4 regions of the Brevibacillus sp. BD137 genome follow, and region 2 is predicted to be linked to each of the others. Evidence: riboswitches for the same ligand, from Rfam matches in the RefSeq annotation. Region 2 holds a riboswitch; each other region holds the start of a gene.

Region 1 (4,898 bases), on a different contig from region 2:
ACCCAGCCAATAGCCAATGGACGTCTTTTTGTTGATCCAATCCACCGTATGTACGCCGACTGTGCCAGCCAGACGTCCTTGGTACCAAATACCATAGTGGATGCCGCGATTATCGTTGTACTGATGAATCGTCGCTTGGATGAATTGGCGAGAATCCTCTACCTTCTTCGTATAATTCAGCCACGGCAGCCATTCCATAAGTTTCTCCCGGTTCGAATCCGTAAGCAAAAATAACTCCTCAGCATCAGCTACTTCTAATTGTTTCAGGTACGTATCTTCATTGGTGGCTATCTGTTGGATCGTTTGCATACGAATCTCCCCTTTTCTTGGATATTTTACTGGAAAACGCCAAAATGAGCAAAAAGCGCCCGCCAGCAACAATAGGCGAACGCATATAAAAATGTCTTTTACTTTTTGCTATTGCCGATCTCTTCCGGCTTGAAAATGCCTGTCTCCGTAACGATCGCTGTAATGTACTTCGCAGGCGTTACATCGAACGCAGGATTGTACACCTTGATATCGTCTGGAGCTACCTGTTTGCCCAAACCATGGGTAATTTCCTCGGCTGGACGCTCTTCAATCGGAATATCTGCGCCTGTCGGTGTGTCCAAATCGACGGAGGACAAGGGAGCTGCCACGTAAAAAGGAATGCCGTGAGCTTTTGCCAATACCGCTACCCCATACGTACCGATTTTGTTGGCGACATCGCCGTTCGCTGCTACGCGGTCTGTCCCTACGATGACAGCCTCTACTTTTCCTTGGGACATGACCATCGCCGCCATGTTGTCGCAGATCAGCGTTACATCAATCCCTGCTTGCTGCAATTCGAATGCAGTAAGACGAGCTCCTTGTAGAACAGGACGGGTTTCATCCGCGTACACCTTCAGGTTCCAACCGCGTTCCTTTGCCAAATAAAAGGGAGCAGTAGCCGTACCGTACGCTGCTGTAGCCAATGCCCCTGGATTACAGTGCGTGAGAATTCCCATACCGTCATGCAACAGAGTGAGCAGATGCTCCCCGATGGTCCGGCATACTTCAGCGTCTTCCTTTTGAATCGCCAATGCTTCATCGAGTACTGCCGCCTTCAACTCGGCAATCGACGCACCGCTTGCTTTTTCAACACGAGCCTTAATGCGATCCAATGCCCAGAACAGATTCACTGCTGTCGGACGGGACGAGCCCAGGTAGTCTGCCTGCTGGTTCAATTCCTGCCAAAAATCGTCGTAGTTACTCGCTTCACTGCCACGAATGCCCAGGTAGAGCCCGTAAGCTGCCGCCATGCCAATGGCTGGTGCGCCACGTACTTCCAAGCGTCGGATGGAACCCCATACTTGCTCGGAGGTGGTCAAGTTCAAATAGATCGTTTCTACTGGCAGACGCGTCTGGTCAAGCAAGACCAATGCGTCATTCTCCCACTTTACAGGTGCCAATTGAGTGCTGGTTGTCATACTGCTGTAGCCTCCTGGTAGTAGCGTTCAGTTATTGTGCGTACGATGTCCGTGATATCTGTCGATTCCTCGATGCCGCCGCGACCGAGAATCAGCGCTTCTCCAATCGTGAGTGCCAGACGCTCTGCTTCTGCGCGAGTCTGGTCGTCTTCGATGGCATTCAGGTCCGCTACGCCTGCCAAGCCAATGACACGACGCAAGATTTTGCATCCGGCATAGCCTGCTGTATCCTGAATCAGGCGCTTCACGTAGCTTTGCCACAGTCCTTCGACATGGGCGCTGCGCTCTTTGGCGTGCTTGTGCCAGAGTTGAACGAATTGCGAAACGAATTCATTCCAGACATCCTCGACTGTTTCCAGTAAGTATTCGCGGTACGCTTCCCGTTCTCCTTGATCTTTTTGCAGACCGTGCTGTCCTGCGTAGTTGAGCAGCAGATTGGCTATAATCGCCCCAATGTCAAAGCCGATTGGGCCGTAGTAAGCGAACTCTGGATCGATTGCTTTTAGGCTGTTTTCCGTGATGAAAATACTTCCGGTATGCAAGTCACCATGCAGCAGTGCCTCCGAGCGCGTAAGGAAATCGTATTTCAGCTTGGCGATTTCCAGCTTCAGCGGCCTGTTGTTCCAGATCGCCTCGACTTCGCGGCGGATCAACGGGTTGAAGTCGTTAGTAGGCGCATTTTCATACGGATCGGTAAAGACGAGATCTTCTGTGATTTTGCATAATTCTGGATTTATGAATGTTCCGACTAGCGTTTTTTTATCGTATGGATGTGCGCCCAGATCGGATGTGAAGAACAACGTTTGCGCGAGAAAACGGCCAATTTGTTTCGCGAATAGCGGATACCGCTTTCCTTCGATCAACCCTTTACGCATGATGATGTGGTCCCCGACGTTTTCCATGACGGTCAACGCAAGTTCCCCATCGAAATGATACACCTGTGGCACCAAGTCCGGAACGTATTTGTGCTGAATCCGGAGTGCCTCGCTCTCGATGCGAGCCCGATCAATCGTAAGCGGCCAAGATTCCCCCACAACGCGGGCAAAAGGCAGTGCTTGCTTAACAATGACGCTCTTACCCGTTGCTGGCTCTTGAATGTCAAAAACCAGATTGAGGTTGCCATCCCCGATTTCTCGGCTGGTCAGCTCTGCTCCTTCGCTAAAAAGACTCGGTATTCCCTTTACGTACTCTACTGCTTCCTGTTCAGTCAATGCGCGATATGCCATGATTCCAAAACTCCCCTCTACGTATTTTTCCTCTATCTCTACTTGTTTTGTTTGTGTCCCAAGAGTATTAGAAAACTGGGCTTCGCCAAGCTTTTTGGTGAAGCCTTCGTTGCACGAAAAAAGACCTCTTTTCCCGAAGAAAAGAGGTCGCTGTCGTCACGTGTAAGAACCGTGTTGATGTCCCCCTTATCTTCCAGACCACTTTTGTTTCTGCAGGAATTAGCACCGTGCATGTCGCCTGTTAATCAGTCGCTTTCTCGCGTCTGAATGGCGTCATGTCGGTTGCCGGGTATCATCGGGCCAGTCCCTCCACCTTCTCTGGATAAGGTATCCAAAACGTATTCGGTTTTTGATTTAGTTTGAATCATACAACCAACGCTTCCACGATGTCAACACCCTTTTGTGCAAAAATTCGCACCTTGCTATCAATAGCTGTATGGTGTTCCGGATGCCGCAGGTCGCTCCCAATTCCACCAGTCTACCTTCCCTAAAAACGCTGCTGTTATCGACTTTTCTGCCTTGAGCTTCAGCAGTTCTTTCGTAGGTCCGGTGAGTCCTCCAGACCACTTTCCCAAGCCCTTCACACCCTTTCACCCCTTGCCACGAAGGAATTGTAAAAAAGTTTCATCTTCGTCTCATTTTTCTAATAATCTCCTGCACATTCTCTGCAAAAACAAGGATTGACTCCTGACAATGAACGTCATATCATGGGGGAAACGAATAACTCTTATCGCGAGCTGGCTGAGGGACTGGCCCTATGATGCCCGGCAACCGGCGCTATACCATGAATCGTACGCTCATCATGCGTACCTTGGATAGCGAAACGGTGCTAATTCCAACGGATAAGAGTCGAGATCGAGCAATTTGGGCTCGTTTCGGCTACTGACCCGAGAGATGAGAGGAGACGAGACGCTTTCATAGTCGACAACCGCCTCCCCGCTCAATGGGGAGGCTTTTTTTATTAATTCAAGGAGGATTTGACGTACCATGAGTGAACAACGTATCCTCGTCACCTATCTCACACAAGCAAAAGACTTGAACAAAAAAGCGCAAGCCATTGCTGTCGGCATGACAGTCGGTTCCTGGACGGACCTGCCGCTTGCCAAGCAAGCTGAACTAGCGCCATATCTCGGTGAAGCTGTGAGCGCGACACCGATTACGACACTGGAAAACGGAGAAACACGCGGTCTGATTACCGTTAGCTATCCGACTCGCAATTTTACAGCGGACATTCCATCCTTGTTAACCGGAATATTCGGCAAACTATCGATGGATGGCAAAATCAAGCTCATCGACATCGTTTTCCCTGAATCATTCCTACAGGCTTTTCCTGGACCGAAGTTCGGCATTGATGGTCTGCGCGAACGTTTAGGGGCACATAACCGTCCGCTCTTGATGAGCATTTTCAAATCGTGCCTAGGTCTTCCTTTCGACGATCTGAAGACGCAATTCCGAGCACAAGCCTTGGGCGGAGTCGATCTCGTGAAAGATGACGAAATCTTCTTTGCAGATGACCGTGCTCCTTTTATCGAACGGATCAAAGCGTTCAAGCAGATCGCACAGGAGACCGAAGCTGAAACTGGCAAGCCCGTCCTCTATGCAGCCAACCTGACTGGACCTGTGCATGAGCTGAACGAAAAAGCGAAGCGTGCGGTAGAGGCGGGTGCTGACTGCCTCTTGTTCAACGTGCTGGCCTTTGGCTTCGATGCCCTGCACCGTTTGGCAGCCGATCCTGACCTACACGTACCAATCATGGCGCATCCAGCATTGGCAGGCGCCTACTATCCATCACCTGATTACGGCATCGCCACCCCGCTTCTACTCGGTACGTTGATGCGTGTAGCTGGGGCAGATTTGGTGCTCTTCCCATCCCCATATGGCAATGTCGCTCTGGACAAAACAGAAGCGTTGCAGCTCGCGAAGCATTTGACAGATCCATTGAATGGTGTACGCCGTTCCTTCCCGGTTCCGTCTGCCGGCATTCATCCGGGGCTGGTTCCACAGCTTTATCAAGACTTCGGACTCGATCAAATCGTCAATGCAGGAGGCGGAATCCACGGTCATCCCGGTGGAGCAACCGCAGGAGCGAAAGCATTCGTTGCTGCGATTGATGCAGTCACCGCAGGCCGAACATTGGAAGAAGCCTCCTCGGAATCACAAGAACTGGCGGTCGCCCTGGAAAAGTGGGGTGGCGCGCGATGAGTAAGAAGCTCGTCCTGTTCTG
Region 2 (4,898 bases):
AATCAGCTCTTGTGTTGCTTCCCCGCGACTCAATTCCTTCACGATCTTGCCCTCGAACATGACGAGAATCCGGTCTGCGATCCCGATGACCTCCTGAAACTCACAGGAGAAATACAGGACGCCCTTTTTCTGCTCGGCAAGATTTCCAATCAGGCGGTAAATATCGCTTTTCGCCCCGATATCCACTCCTTTTGTCGGCTCGTCAAACATAAGGAGGTGAGCGTTTGTATCCAGCCATTTGCCGATCGCGACTTTTTGCTGGTTTCCGCCGCTGAGAAAACCGACCAGCTGCTTGATGTCGGCTGTTTTTACACCAAGGCGCTGCACCAGCTCTTTTGCGTTAGCCGCTTCCGCCCCTCTTTTGATAAAACCGAGCCAGGACTTCTTTTTCAACGAGGAGACAGACAGGTTGTTCTGCACGGACTCTTCTACGAAAATCCCTTCTTTGCGCCTCTCCTCCGGGACGAGTACGATTCCGGCATCGACGGCGTCTTTTGGCGAGCGCAGTTGGATACGTTTTCCATGCAATTGAATGGCTCCAGCCTTTTCCTCATCTGCACCGAAGAGCAATCGGGCGAGCTCAGTCTTCCCTGCCCCGACTAGACCGACGACACCTACGATTTCTCCCTCGCGAACCTGCAAGTCGACTCCGTGTACCTTGCCGCCAGTCACACCTGCTGCCTCAAAAATCGTTTCGCCAATCGGCACTGCAAGCTTCGGGAACTCCTCGTCAAAGCTTTTGCCCAGCATGTTCGCGATCACTTCGTCCATGTTGGTCTTCGCCGTCTCTGTGGTTACGACATGCTGTCCATCGCGCATGATGGTGATCTGATCACAGATTTCAAAGATTTCCGGCAGGCGATGGGAGATATAAATGATCCCGACTCCAGCTTTTTTCAACTGCGCAATAATTTGAAACAGCCGCTCGCTCTCCTTCGTGCTCAACGGCGCTGTCGGTTCATCGAAAATGACATACTTTGCCTTTTGAACGGTCGCCCGTGCAATCAAAATCAATTGCTTTTCCGACAGCGTACATTCTTCGACGAGCATCCTCACCGGAATGGAAAAGCCGAAGTTGTTTAAAATCTGCTCCGTTTCGTTGTACAAGCTCTGCCAGTTGATCAGTCCCTTGGTTTTCGCCTGGACGAGCTGGTCCGCCAATATGTTTTCGGCGACACTCAAATTCGGGATCAAGGCGGTGTCCACTTCCTGATATACACATTGAATGCCCTGTGCTTTGGCGTCCTGCGGAGATTGAATCGACACGGCCTGTCCATCGATGGTGATCGTACCGCCATCTGCCTGATAGGCTCCCGTGAGAATTTTCATCAGGGTACTCTTTCCCGCACCATTCGCTCCGAGCAGTGCGTGAACCTCTCCTGCGCGCACCTCAAAATCGACGGATCGCAGGGCAGGAACCCCAGAAAACTGCTTCGCCATCCCTTTCATCTGCAATGTGGACATTTTTCACACCTCCTGTTAACCTGCGTGTTCCCACCGCTATAAGGAAAAATCCCGTTGACGGATACAGCTCAACGGGAAAAGCCATTTTGGTTCTTACTTGCCCCACTCTTGTACGTATTGGGACAGGTCGCCCATCGTTACTTTTTTATCCTTCGGCAGGTCTTCTTGTTTCACCAGTACTGGGTTCAGCTTCACGTTGTCTGGCACTTGCTCGCCTTTGATTTTTTGGAACACGGTTTGGGCATGAATGCGCCCGATATTGGATGGGTCTACCGCTGCCGTCGCTGCCCACGGAGAGTTTTCTGCCTGGATCATTTGCAAATCCTCATCGCTCAAATCGATGGAGTATACTTTGATTTCCGTACGGCCTGCTTGTTGGATGGCACGTGTCGCCCCTTTGGCAAATTCATCCCAAGCCGCCCATACCGCTGTGATGTCGCCTTTGTTCGGATACTTTTTCAAGATCGCTTCCATCTGCGTTTGTGTATCGAGTGCTGTATTGTTGGTAGCAGAACCGAATGCCGCAATTTCTTTCAAGTCCGGGTATTTCTTCTGGAAAGCTTCATACGTCACTTGGCGTTTTTCCATGGGCGCAAAGCCAGCTACCCAAACTTTTACGATGTTGCCTTTGCCGTTTGTATCTGCCGCCAGCTTCTCCAGGCTCAGCTCAGCCAACTTGTTGTCATCCTGCGCCACAACTGGCACACCCGGAATGTTGATGTCTGTATCAAACAGGACAACCGGGATTTTTTTATCCACGGCCTTTTGCGTGCCCTGCTGCAACGCTTCTGCCGTACCATGATCGATCAGAATGCCATCAAACCTTTGGTTCACAGCCGCATCGAGGTTGGACGCCATTTTTGCCAGATCGGTATCTGCGTTGAATACGGTCAACTCGCCGCCGTTTTTCTCCACCTCTGTCTTCACGCCATTGATATATTGAGCGGAGAACGTCCCTACGTTTTGGCGCATGATCAGTGCGATTCTCTTTGCCTTCTCTCCCGAGGCACCGCCGTTTGTGCTGCCGGTTCCCGTTGTTGCCCCACTGCCGCATGCCGTCACGAGAACAGATGCTGCTAAAACAAGTGATGTGATCAGACCGAGTTTCTTTTTCATTGAGATTTTCCCCCTTTTTTCTTTTTAAAACAGATAACAAGATGAAATTTTTTTGTTTCCCCTCAATCGATTGAAGCTTCTTTTGATTTCACTTTCAAAAAGGAATAAAACTTCGTAGAAGAAGCGCATTTCCAGTCCAAGCGCCTCTGGAGCCCATCTCAGCTTCGGAATAAATGGCGGGGAATTTCAGCTTCACTTATGAAATCCTTCCTGAACCTTCTGCGTTTGAAGCGCTCCCGACATTTCTTCCGAAGCGGACAGTCTTCACTCACAGCGGGGCGGAGGCCGAAGTGTAGACTGGAAATGCGCTTCTTCCCCACGACAGCTACGCAAAAAATCCTCTTTCACAGAGAAAGAGGACAAAAATCGACAAGATTCTCGCCTCTTATCTGTCAGGTATTCTACCTGTTGGAGTTAGCACCTTGGCTCGAAAGAACGGATTCTCTCGTGCTAGGTTGCCGGGCTTCATAGGGCCATTCCCTCAGCCTTCTCTTGATAAGAGTAGTTTCTATTTTCAAAACGTTTGTATAAGTATATACAGAATATAATCTGGCAATTACCTATCTGTCAACTAGGTTTACCGAAAGAATTTTCTTGATAAATATTCCAGTTTCTTCTGTAACATCAAGAGGGATTTTGTTGTGTCTTGTCGAATTATCGTAGATTGATACAAGCCTAGCAAATATTTGCGATGGGGATGCTACATGAGTCTATTAAAAGAAGTTATTCTTCAATGGTTTTTCGCCATTATCCCGTTTGTGTTTTTCAACATTTATTACCGTGACAAAATGAGGAACTACAGCCGTTCCTTTATTGCCATCACCAGCTCAGCCTGCATGTTTCTCGCGATGACCTTCGCCCCGAGTGTCACGAATGGCATGTTTTTTGATATCCGACATGTCATCATATTTTTCGGACTCGTTTATGGCGGAATCGAGATTGCCTTGCTCCTTCTGATTGAATCCTTGGTTTATCGGTACTACCTTGGTGGCGAAGGAACATGGGTTGCCTTGCTGATCCTTACAGTCAATTTTGTGTTGTCACTCTTTTTGTATCGACACTACAAAGCCAGTTATCGGAAAACACTGTATCTTTTTATGACGAGTGCGATTTTTTCTACGGTTGCTTTAGGGACTACTTATTACTTTTTTCCCACGTATGTAACTCAACACCTCGTTTACTACACCATAGCGATTCCTATTCAAAACTTTTTCGGCCTCTGGTTATTAATGTCGCTTTTCAGCAAATGCGTTTCGGATAAGGAGCTGTTTATCCGCCACGCGCAAAACGAAAAAATCCAGACGATGAGCCATGTTGCTGCATCGCTCGCACACGAGGTTCGCAATCCGCTGACAGCAGTCAAAGGATTCTTGAAATTAATACAGGAATCTCCGGAAAATTTAGTAAAAGTCGATCAATACATTCGCATCAGTCTCGATGAAGTTCAACGCACAGAAGCCATTTTGACCGAGTACCTTGCGATTTCCAAGCCGCTCAAGGAACGACATGAGATCATTAATCTTAGCGAGCATTTGCATGCCATCCGCGAGGTGATGCTCCCCTTTGCCAATATGCATAACGTGGAGCTTACGCTGCAAGATTTTGAGAGACCTGTGACGATCAAGGCCAATCCAGACGAGTTCAAGCAAGTGTTGGTGAATTTCATCAAAAATGCTATCGAGGCGTGCTCGGATATTTCGGACGGAAAAGTCTCCCTGGACTTGCTCATCGAGCGAAACAAAGCCCTATTGGTCATCAAGGATAACGGCGTCGGCATGGATGCAGGACAGATTAGCCGTCTCGGAACGATTTACTTTTCTACGAAAACAACTGGGACCGGTCTTGGATTGACGTATTCCTATCATGTCATTCATGCGATTGGCGGAACGGTCAATGTATCAAGTAAACCACGAGTAGGAACCAAGTTCACCATTATGCTCCCGTATAAGGCACAGTGACTTCATGCAATTTTGCAGAGGGACTGTGCCTTTTTCCATTCGATCGCTAATGATGCAACGGGGGTACTTGTGGTTCTTTTTTGTTTTTCAAGGAAAACTGCAATTCATTTTGGCGATTGATCGTCGCGAGAAAGACTTGTTCGGATGCGATCCCCTTTTTCTTCAATTCGTGCGCAAGCCATTGCTCATCGCGTTTCCGGTATGACAGCACGTCCGGATAAATCTTGCCTTCTACAATGACCGGCAGCGACATTCCCGCTGAAGAAGTGTGGATGCCCAAGTCTTGTTTCGTTACGACCTGCTGTTCTACTTTTTTGAGCACAGTCAACCGACCGTTTGCCTCGATAATAGCCAAATCAA
Region 3 (4,898 bases), on a different contig from region 2:
CTCCCACCGGGCCGCTCTCCACCACTTCACCTGCGTACATGACCGCTACATGATCGGCCACCTCTGCGACTACGCCCAGATCGTGGGTGATCAAAATGATCGACGTCTGCAACTGCTCCTGCAATTCCTTCATCAGACGAAGTATCTGTGCCTGAATGGTCACGTCGAGCGCCGTCGTCGGTTCATCCGCGATAACCAACTGCGGTTGGCAGGCTAGCGCCATAGCGATTCCGACACGCTGCCGCATTCCTCCACTTAGCTCGTGCGGATATTGTTCAAATCGCCTCGCCGCCTCTGGAATACCTACCCTCTCCAGCAGTTTCAGCGTCTCTTCCTTTGCTTCCATCTTCGTATGCTTTCGATGTTTGATCAGCCCTTCCGCAATCTGCTGACCGATTTTCATCGTGGGGTTCAACGAGGTCATCGGGTCCTGAAAGATCATACCGATCTGCGAGCCGCGAACCTGCTGCCATTCCAGCTTCGTCAGCCCAGTCAGTTCACGCCCGCGAAACCGAATGCTGCCGCCTTTTACCTGACCAGATCGCGGTGGAATCATCCCCATCAATGCCCGGGCCGTCACACTTTTTCCGCAGCCGCTTTCCCCCACAATCGCCAGCGTCTCTCCCTCCTTCACAGAAAAGGAAACCCCTCTTACTGCCTGCACCTCACCACCGTACGTGCGAAAGGAGACGTGTAGCTGATCTACTTCCAATAAAGGCTTCATAATGTACTCCCCCCTCATTTCCTGATCCGTGGGTCCAGTGCATCCTGCAAACCGTCCCCGAGTGCATTGCACGCGAACATCGTAAGCGAAATCATGAATCCCGGAAAAAACAGTCGCCACCACTGGCCGCTCAGCATAACCGCCAGCGCGTCGTTGGCCATGGTTCCCCAGCTGGCTATTGGCGCTTGCACACCCAGCCCAAGAAAGCTGAGAAATGATTCGGCGAAAATCGCGTGCGGAATTGTAAAGGTCAGGTTGACGATGATGACGCCGATCGTATTCGGCAGCAGATGTTTGATGATGATTTTGGCATGAGAGGTGCCCAGCTTTTCTGCGGCCAGCACAAACTCCTGCCGCTTGATCTGCATGATTTGTCCTCTGACCAGGCGGGCCATCCCCACCCAGCCAGTTAGCGAAAGGGCAATAATGATTGTTGCGAGTCCAGGCTCCAGAACCACCATCAGCAGGATTACCACCAGCAGATACGGAATGCTGTACAGAATTTCAGCCAACCGCATCAGGATGTTGTCTACACGGTCACCCAGCTTGTTCCTCCCTGCCATGTAACCGGATATCCCGCCGATGCATACACCAATCACGAGGTCGATGGCTGCTGCCGCCACACCAATAAACAAAGAGATTTGTCCGCCTGCCCAGGTACGTGCCCACATGTCCCGCCCCAAGTCATCGGTTCCAAACCAGTGCTCGCCTGACAGTGGCAGATTTCCTTTCATCAAAGACTGTTCATGTGGACTGTGGGGAACGAGAAGCGGACCGATGATTGAGAGGGTTACCACTGCTGCGAGCAGGAAGAACCCGAGCATTGCCAGCTTGTTACTGGATACCCTCTGCAATACCTCCTGCCAATACCCAAGACTCGGCCGCTCCCGAATTTCCTCAGAAAGCCGATTTCGGTCGACTGGTCGAAACAGAGAATCCAGTTGTGTTGCCTGATTGGCCATAACGCTACCTCCCTCCACTCGTTAATCTGATGCGCGGGTCAATCACCCGATACAGCAGGTCGATGATGTACAAAGTAAAAATGAGCACAAAGCTGTAAAACACAGTCGTTCCCAAAATAACGGGATAATCGCGGTTAAAAATGCTTTCCACGAAATATTTGCCGATCCCGGGAATGGCGAAAATCTTTTCCACCACAAAGGTTCCGGTCATCAGGTTGGCAAACAGCGGACCGATAAAGGTAAGAACAGGCAGGATGGCGTTGCGCATCCCGTGTCTAACGACAATGGAAAAGGTGCCAAGCCCTTTGGCCTCTGCCGTACTTATGTATTCCTGTTGCCAAACCTCAAGCATGCTGGCTCGTACAAAACGAGCGATGATGGCGAGCGGACCGATAGCGAGCGCAAGTGTTGGAAGAATCGAGTGCTCCCAGCTCCCCCATGCAGCGACGGGTAAAAGCTCCCATTTGACCGCTAAGTACTTGATCAACAGTGGCGCGAGAATAAAACTGGGGACGGAGATTCCGATGATGGCAGCAAACATAGACAAGAAATCCAAGGTCCGATTGTGATAGAGTGCCGCTACGATTCCCAGTGTGATTCCACCTGCCAGCGCGACCATAAACGACTGGAGTCCCAGAACAGCCGATGCGGGAAATCCCTCTGCAATCAGTGTGTTCACATCCCTCGTCTTGGACTGGATAGAGGGCCCTAAGTCAAATTGCAGCAATCCTTTTAGATAGAGCAGGTACTGTACCGTGATTGGCTGATCCAGTTTGTACTCCGCTCGCATGTTCTTCACCACTTCTTCTGGAAGCATTTTGGCATCTGACGCGAATGGATCACCAGGAATCAGGTGCATCGTCACGAACGTTACCGTGACAATCATCCACAGCGTAACGATCATGAGAAAGCCACGCTTGACTGCATAATAAAGCACGTTGTTTCCTCCTTTAAATAATACAAAGTAAAGAGATGAGAATACTACGGATTATAAATATAGAAAACCCCTCTCCGAAAAGAAGAGGGGCGATTGCACGTTTCCCACCTTCTCATCTCGCAGATTAACTCCGCAGGAATTAGCACCGTAAGGTCAATCAGACCAAGGTTGCCGGGTTTCATCGGGCCAGTCCCTCCACCACTCTCGATAAGAATGTTCTATGAAATTTAATTTCATTGTAAAATTCTTTTTTATCTTATCATTTTACTCGGATATGTCAATGCTGTTCCATGACAATTGATTTTTCTTTATTTTATTTGTGAAAAAAGTAAATCTTCATACACGTATGAATAGGAGGATGTCAGCCCAAATCTTAATCGTGGTGGCTAGGATCAACAAGGCAAGAATGGATTGGAGAATCCGCGTGCCCAAACGTTTGCTGACCTTCGTACCGAGCGGCGCTGCCATGATACTGGCGATTACCATGATCACGGATGGCCACAGCAATATGTCCCCTGCCATCCATTTCCCTATCGTCGATCCAATGGAAGATAGAAAAGTGATGGCAAGAGAGGACGCAATCGCAACTCTTGTCGGTATCTTGAGGATGATCAACATGATGGGAACCAAAATAAAAGCGCCCGCTGCCCCGACAATTCCGGAGGCACCTCCGACCGTCAAAGCAGATAAGACAGCTGTTGGTTTATGAAAGATAACCTCGGTCGTCTGTTCACGTTCGTCCATTCGCTTTTTTGGCAGGAACATCAAGATTACAGCAATCGTGGCCAGGATGGCGTAAACGATATTGACGGCATTTTCCGAAAGAAATTTTCCTCCATATCCTCCAAGCAAGCTCCCGACAATAATGGCACTTCCCATGTACACAACGAGCTGGTAATGAATAAGCTTATCTTTGCGCAGAGTCCAAACAGCGGCTAGGGTGGCAAAAAATACTTGGACGGCACTTACTCCGGATACTTCGTGAGCTGTGTAAGCAACGAATCCAAGGGCGGGCGGAATGTACAGAAGCATCGGATACTTGATGATGGAGCCCCCGATTCCAACGAGACCAGAAATGAACGATCCCACGAAACCGATAACAAACAGTGTGATCACTAGGTCGATAGTCATAGGCTCACCCTTTGCAGCGACTCGCTTTGATTTCGTTTCGTTTTATCCTCGTTCTACTACTGGCAAGCGGTCTATTTGCCATTGTAAGATACCGCCGCTCAAATTCATTACATCCTTGAATCCGTTTGCTTTAAGAATGCTTGCGCCAATGGCAGATCGGGCACCGGAACGGCATTGTACGAGAAGCGGTTTATCGTGAGGAATCTCATCTAGCCGCATGGCGAGTGTACCGAGCATGATGTGCTGTGCATCTGGAATATGTCCTTCCTCCCACTCGGCCAAATTACGTACATCTACTACGTGAACCTCTCCCTTTTCCACCCGTTCTGCAATTTCCAGCGGTGATACCTCTTCGATTGTCTCGAGCGAAGACACTTCACTTTCCACTAGTTTGGTGCTGTCGATAAAGCCTGTGACATGATCAATCCCTACAGCATGCAAGGCTTGCAAAATCTCGTCCAGCGCATCTGGGGTGGTCAGGATGTGAACGGGCCGATCGTAATCGACAATCCAACCCGCCCAGTTGGCAAATGACTTGTTAAAGGGAATGTGAAGTGTTCCCGCCAGATGCCCCTTCGCAAATTTGTGGAAAGGTCGCGTATCGATCATCTGTCCGTTTTCCAGTGATTCCTTTACCGCTTCAAGCGAGTTGAACTCTCGAACAACAGGAAGCTCCTTTAGCAAGGCAGGGCCTTCCTTATTCACGCGTTTCATCACGGCAAAATACGTTGGCGGCTCTGGTTGTCCATCCAGGAGAGCCTGAACGAATTCCTCTTCACTCGTGTGTGACATCGCCCAGTTAAAGAGCTTTTCATAGCCGACGGTAGAAGACGGCACGGCTCCCAGTGCTTTCCCGCAAGCACTTCCTGCGCCATGGGCTGGCCATACCTGTATATAATCCGGCAGTTGCTTGAATTTTTGGAGGGACTGGAACATGGCTCTTGCACCTAACTCGGACGTCCCCTTCATTCCCGCTGCTTTTTCGAGCAAGTCCGGTCTGCCGATATCGCCGACAAAGACGAAATCTCCCGTGAAGATCCCAATAGGGCGATCTGCATTCCCTCCAAGGTCTGTCAAAAGGAAGGAGATACTCTCAGGTGTATGGCCAGGGGTATGCATGACTTCAAATAGCAAGTTTCCGATA
Region 4 (4,898 bases), on a different contig from region 2:
TGTTTTTCAATCGCAGCTTTAGATCGATCTCCACCGGCTGGTCCGACTGATTTCGTACCAGGATGAGACTTGAATACGGATACCCGACACAATTTTTGGTACACTCTTGTCTGCTGTATACGAGGGCGAGATCAATAGGCTTCTCGTTGTCCATCTTGGCCTCTTTCCACTGGTCTTTTGCTTTTTGTACGACGATGACGTACTCCGCTTTCTTCAAAAAGGGACCCATCCCTAAAAAGGCAGCAGCAAAAAAACTAAACAAACCAAAAGCTGTGCATAGAAAAACGAGGTTCATCTTCCAAAACTGTTTTCTCATCGTGATCAAAAAGCCAATATACAGGAGAATACAAACAAACACTAACAGGATACAAAAGTATAAAAAGACCTCCAAATCAGACTCCGTAGGTAACACCGGAATGCCATACTTCACTTGCCAATATACATTCACGGCAAAGCAGCCTCCGTAAATCAATACGGCTGAAGCAATCGTCAGCCCCCATTTTTTCCAGAAAGGAGGCTTTTGAAAAATCGCCGTAAGAACCCCCACCAAAACAGGAACGTTAAATAAGGGAATGAGCAAGTAATGCATCGAAAACCTCCCGCACTTCATTGTCATTATTTTCTACGAATGATATTCCGAAAAGTCTTCAAAATACATGGCAAACCATTCGAAAAAGAGAGGGAATAGCAAGTGCAAACCGCTCGTCGCCTATTTCGCTATCGGAACATGATGCCCCTTCTCTCCACCGTCCTTTTCCTGCTCATCTTTCAGCCGTTCCCTACCTATGCCCAGCCTCCCTATGCAAAATGGGGCAGGCTCGCGATGCAGGAAACGATGAAGCGATATCCAAACGCTCAAATTGTGGACTACCTGCATGTCGGACGAAAACAAAAAACGCCCACCACGTCAGAAGAGACGTTTAAGCTCTTGCTTCAAGAAAGCAATCGCAGGTGGGCGTTACTCGTTCATATTGAATTCGTGAATCAAACAGAAGAGGTCGTAAACATCTTCTATGAGGAGACCCGCTAGTCAGCGAGCTGTACCATCTCTTTCATCATGACTTCCAGTTCCATGTTAGCTGCCATCCCGTACGCGCGACGCATGTTTCCCTCTCCATCCACAAGGAACATGCGAGCCGTGTGGGAATAAGAACCATCTGGCTCCTTAATGACCATCAGACCAAAATCCTTCGTTACTTTCTCTACAGCCTGAGCGTCCCCACGCAGGAACTTCCAGCCACTCTGATCTGCCTTGAACTTGGCTGCATAGTCCTGCAAGACTTCCGGCGTATCGTTATCAGGGTCAAAGGAAATGGAAACAAACTCCACTTTGTCTCCGAACAGTCCCTTTTCTTTCAACTGATCTTGCAGCTTGGCCATGTTGAACGTAGTCGCCGGACAAATATCCGGGCACTTGGTAAACATAAACTCTACCAGTCGTACCTTGCCAGCACTTGAATGAAATGTATAGGTTGTTCCGTCACTGTTGTCTAAGGTGAAGTCTGCGATCGGCTTCAATACCTCGATCTTCTCTTTTGTCATGTAATTATAACCAAATACTCCGACGATAGCTAAAATGATAATACCAGCTAACACAGGAAACCAATGTTTCTTCATTGCAGATTCCTGCTGCAATTGTGCTCCTTCACTCATCGGTTGCTTCCTCCCTGCTTGTCCCATGTGTGATGCCTCCTGATTACACACGGGAGGCATTCACACTGTTTCTATCTCGTTTATTGTTCCACTTCACCTGGCCATGCGAGCATGCCGCCAACCATATTCGCCACGTCATACCCTTGTGCACTCAAATACTCTGTAGCTGTATTGCTTCTGGCACCACTGCGGCAAACCATCACAATCGGAATGTTCTTATCCAGCTCATCGATACGATGTGGCAAAAAGCCAAGTGGGATCAGCTTTGCCTCTTTAATGTGACCTGCATTCCACTCATCCACTTCACGTACATCAATGACTTGCAGTTCCTCTTTGGCTTCCAGCTTTTCCAACAGCTCTTGTGGTGTCATTTCCTTTACTCCATGGCTCATCGCTATTTATCCTCCTATATGTACGATCAGATCAGTTGTAACCACCTCCATGATATCACACGCTTTTTTACTTTTCTAACGCGAGGAGCACTTGGCTTCACCCTGCATTGATGCTCCCTATTTTCTACCATTATCTCCTATTTCGCTGCGGCAGTAGCCACACGGGATGTGAACAGCTTGAGACAAAACCGTTACAAATTAATGGCATGAGTAAGCCACCTTCATTCATATATACATAAAAACCTCCCTGATAACTGTATATTCCACATTGACAGCACGGATTTATTTTCATACAATTACGACAACAATTATTTTCATCAAGAGCGGTGGAGGGACAGGCCCTACGAAGCCCGGCAACCAGCAGACTAGCTGCATGGTGCCAATTCCTGCAGAATCCAGTGATTCTGAGAGATGAACAAAAGCCCGTGTATGCTCGGAGCCTTCTTCTTCTCAGGAGAATGCTCCGTTTTTTTATTCGCTGATTCCCCATAGTAAAAGGAGAGATGGACATGTCCGATCAACAACAATGGAAGCCAGAAACACTTGCGGTACACGGTGGGCAGGAGGTTGACCCTGTAACAGGCTCACGTGCTGTTCCGATCTATCAGACAACCTCCTATGTTTTCCGCGATACGGAGCATGCAGCCAACCTGTTTGGCCTAAAAGAGTTTGGGAACATCTATACACGCATCATGAATCCCACACAAGATGTATTCGAGAAGCGTGTTGCTCTGCTCGAAGGTGGTGTTGGTGCACTCGCGACCGCATCCGGGCAGGCTGCCATTACATTCGCCATCTTAAATATTGCACATGCGGGTGACGAGATTGTCGCTTCCAGCAGCCTCTACGGCGGTACCTACAACCTGTTCGCCCACACTCTTCCCCGCCTCGGTATCAAGGTTCATTTTGCAGATCAATCCAATCCGGAAAATTTCCGGACCTATATCAATGAAAAGACAAAAGCCGTGTTTTGCGAGACAATCGGCAACCCGCGCATTGATGTCGCTGATATCGAGGCGATCGCCCGTATTGCTCACGAGAATGGTGTGCCCTTGATCGTGGACAACACTTTTGCGACTCCGATTTTGTGCCGTCCTTTTGAGCACGGGGCCGATATCGTCGTGCACTCCACCACCAAATTCATCGGCGGCCACGGAACAGCAATTGGCGGTATCATCGTAGACTCAGGAAAATTCGACTGGAACAACGGAAAATTCCCAGGTCTGACTACACCAGACCCTAGCTACCATGGCGTCGTCTATACAGAAGCAGTCGGTCCGCTTGCCTATATTATCAAGGCACGTGTCCAGCTCCAGCGCGATATCGGAGCAGCAGTCGCTCCGATTAACTCCTTCTTGTTCCTGCAAGGATTAGAAACTCTACATCTGCGCATCGAGCGGCATAGCCAGAACGCCTTGGCAGTAGCCCAGTTTCTCGCCAATCACTCTGCCGTAGAGTGGGTGAGTTATCCGGGATTGGAGTCAGACTCCCAGCGTGAATTGGCCCAAAAATATTTGCCAAAAGGTGCCGGCGCGATCCTGACCTTTGGCATTCGCGGTGGCGTTGAGGCAGGAAAAACACTAATCGAGTCAGTGAAGCTGTTCTCCCATCTCGCAAATGTCGGAGATTCCAAGTCACTTATCATTCATCCAGCGAGCACAACACATCAGCAGATGACAGAAGAGGAGCAGGCAGCAGCCGGAGTGACTCCGGGACTTATTCGCCTCTCCGTCGGTACAGAAGCCATCGACGATATCCTCTCTGATCTGGAGCAAGCACTACAGCGTGCGTTGCAATTATCCACGGTCGGCTAACCATATCTTTACAGAAAGAAGAATCACATGATCTCTTTGGATAGAGATTTGTGATTCTTCTTTTCCTTTTGTCATTTCGTTCGAAAAATATTGAATTTAGAATTCGTATTTTATAAAATACATAATTATGTACAAATTCTGGAAGGATGATCACATGAAGATTTTGAACATTGGCAGTGAACGAACAACCTATCGGGTCGAGCTCTCGTATTCTCCTTTATTCGAAGCTGCCTTGGGAATCGCTGCCGCTACCTACGACCAATTGCATCACACGATGGAGCACCCTCCTGCCTACTGGCGTCAACTGTTGGACGAGCTTTCACCTTCTGTACGGCAAGAGGTCGACTATGCGAAGGAACACAACACGTGGAAGACGCTTTTGCAACTACTCGATCTTTGCCCATTCGCTGATCTAAATTCCTTTCTCTCGTATGTCAGAGAGCTCTCAATCGAACAGCTCCGATACGAAGCCCTCCCTTACCTCGGTGAAAATAGGCAGGAGGCACGGCGGAAGGCTGCACAAGGAAGCAAGGATGATTGCGCCGCTTTGCAGGAAGCGTGCCGTGCGCACCTCTTTTTTGAATCGTATATCGGACATATTACTTCCGTTGATGGAGAAGTGCTGCGGAGTCATATTCTCCAGTTGATGGAAGGCTGGTATACCACTCACATTAAGCCCCGTGAGGAAGAAATCGTTCGCATGCTAGAACGGGATTGGTCGCAAAAGCAAAACAAGCTAGGAAAGCTAACCTCAGAAGCCCTGGTGGAGTATGCGACGGGATCGAGCTACCTTCCAGAGCCTGCCGTGACACGTGTACTGCTGATCCCACAAGCGATCTATCGCCCGTGGACCGTACAGGCCGATGCTGTCGGAACGAAAATTTTTTATTACCCTGTTGCCGACGAAAATTTGCACGATGCTGTAGATCCTTATCAGCCACCCCCATCACTGGTGCAAGCCTTAAAAGCACTTGGAGATGAGCACAGGCTGCGCATGGTCAAAATGCTGGCGGAAAAGGACCTGAGCCTGCAAGAGATA

The links. Region 2 has a riboswitch for S-adenosylmethionine ahead of ODZ53_RS19740 (sugar ABC transporter substrate-binding protein). Riboswitches for the same ligand answer to the same signal wherever they lie in the genome.
Region 1: it holds a riboswitch for S-adenosylmethionine, as region 2 does, so the genes downstream of both, mtnK (S-methyl-5-thioribose kinase) here and ODZ53_RS19740 (sugar ABC transporter substrate-binding protein) in region 2, are expected to answer to the same signal.
Region 3: it holds a riboswitch for S-adenosylmethionine, as region 2 does, so the genes downstream of both, ODZ53_RS04495 (ABC transporter permease) here and ODZ53_RS19740 (sugar ABC transporter substrate-binding protein) in region 2, are expected to answer to the same signal.
Region 4: it holds a riboswitch for S-adenosylmethionine, as region 2 does, so the genes downstream of both, ODZ53_RS24110 (homocysteine synthase) here and ODZ53_RS19740 (sugar ABC transporter substrate-binding protein) in region 2, are expected to answer to the same signal.

What each region holds. Positions count from the first base shown of each region.
Region 1 is NZ_JAOTNO010000023.1:43,878-48,775, forward strand. It holds gene ODZ53_RS28420 (GNAT family N-acetyltransferase) at 1-309, opposite strand, end outside; gene mtnA (S-methyl-5-thioribose-1-phosphate isomerase) at 408-1,448, opposite strand; gene mtnK (S-methyl-5-thioribose kinase) at 1,445-2,674, opposite strand; SAM riboswitch class I at 2,858-3,003, opposite strand; gene ODZ53_RS28435 (hypothetical protein) at 3,100-3,258, opposite strand; SAM riboswitch class I at 3,399-3,575, shown strand; gene ODZ53_RS28440 (2,3-diketo-5-methylthiopentyl-1-phosphate enolase) at 3,662-4,876, shown strand; gene ODZ53_RS28445 (2-hydroxy-3-keto-5-methylthiopentenyl-1-phosphate phosphatase) at 4,873-4,898, shown strand, end outside.
Region 2 is NZ_JAOTNO010000009.1:182,219-187,116, reverse strand. It holds gene ODZ53_RS19745 (sugar ABC transporter ATP-binding protein) at 1-1,464, opposite strand, end outside; gene ODZ53_RS19740 (sugar ABC transporter substrate-binding protein) at 1,558-2,580, opposite strand; SAM riboswitch class I at 2,963-3,082, opposite strand; gene ODZ53_RS19735 (ATP-binding protein) at 3,285-4,538, shown strand; gene ODZ53_RS19730 (DUF421 domain-containing protein) at 4,585-4,898, opposite strand, start outside.
Region 3 is NZ_JAOTNO010000002.1:183,597-188,494, reverse strand. It holds gene ODZ53_RS04505 (ABC transporter ATP-binding protein) at 1-724, opposite strand, end outside; gene ODZ53_RS04500 (ABC transporter permease) at 739-1,686, opposite strand; gene ODZ53_RS04495 (ABC transporter permease) at 1,691-2,623, opposite strand; SAM riboswitch class I at 2,733-2,837, opposite strand; gene ODZ53_RS04490 (sulfite exporter TauE/SafE family protein) at 2,960-3,754, opposite strand; gene ODZ53_RS04485 (MBL fold metallo-hydrolase) at 3,797-4,898, opposite strand, start outside.
Region 4 is NZ_JAOTNO010000014.1:71,668-76,565, forward strand. It holds gene ODZ53_RS24090 (hypothetical protein) at 1-589, opposite strand, end outside; gene ODZ53_RS24095 (YqzG/YhdC family protein) at 692-1,030, shown strand; gene ODZ53_RS24100 (SCO family protein) at 1,027-1,653, opposite strand; gene ODZ53_RS24105 (rhodanese-like domain-containing protein) at 1,734-2,045, opposite strand; SAM riboswitch class I at 2,357-2,463, shown strand; gene ODZ53_RS24110 (homocysteine synthase) at 2,555-3,859, shown strand; gene ODZ53_RS24115 (ArsR/SmtB family transcription factor) at 4,014-4,898, shown strand, end outside.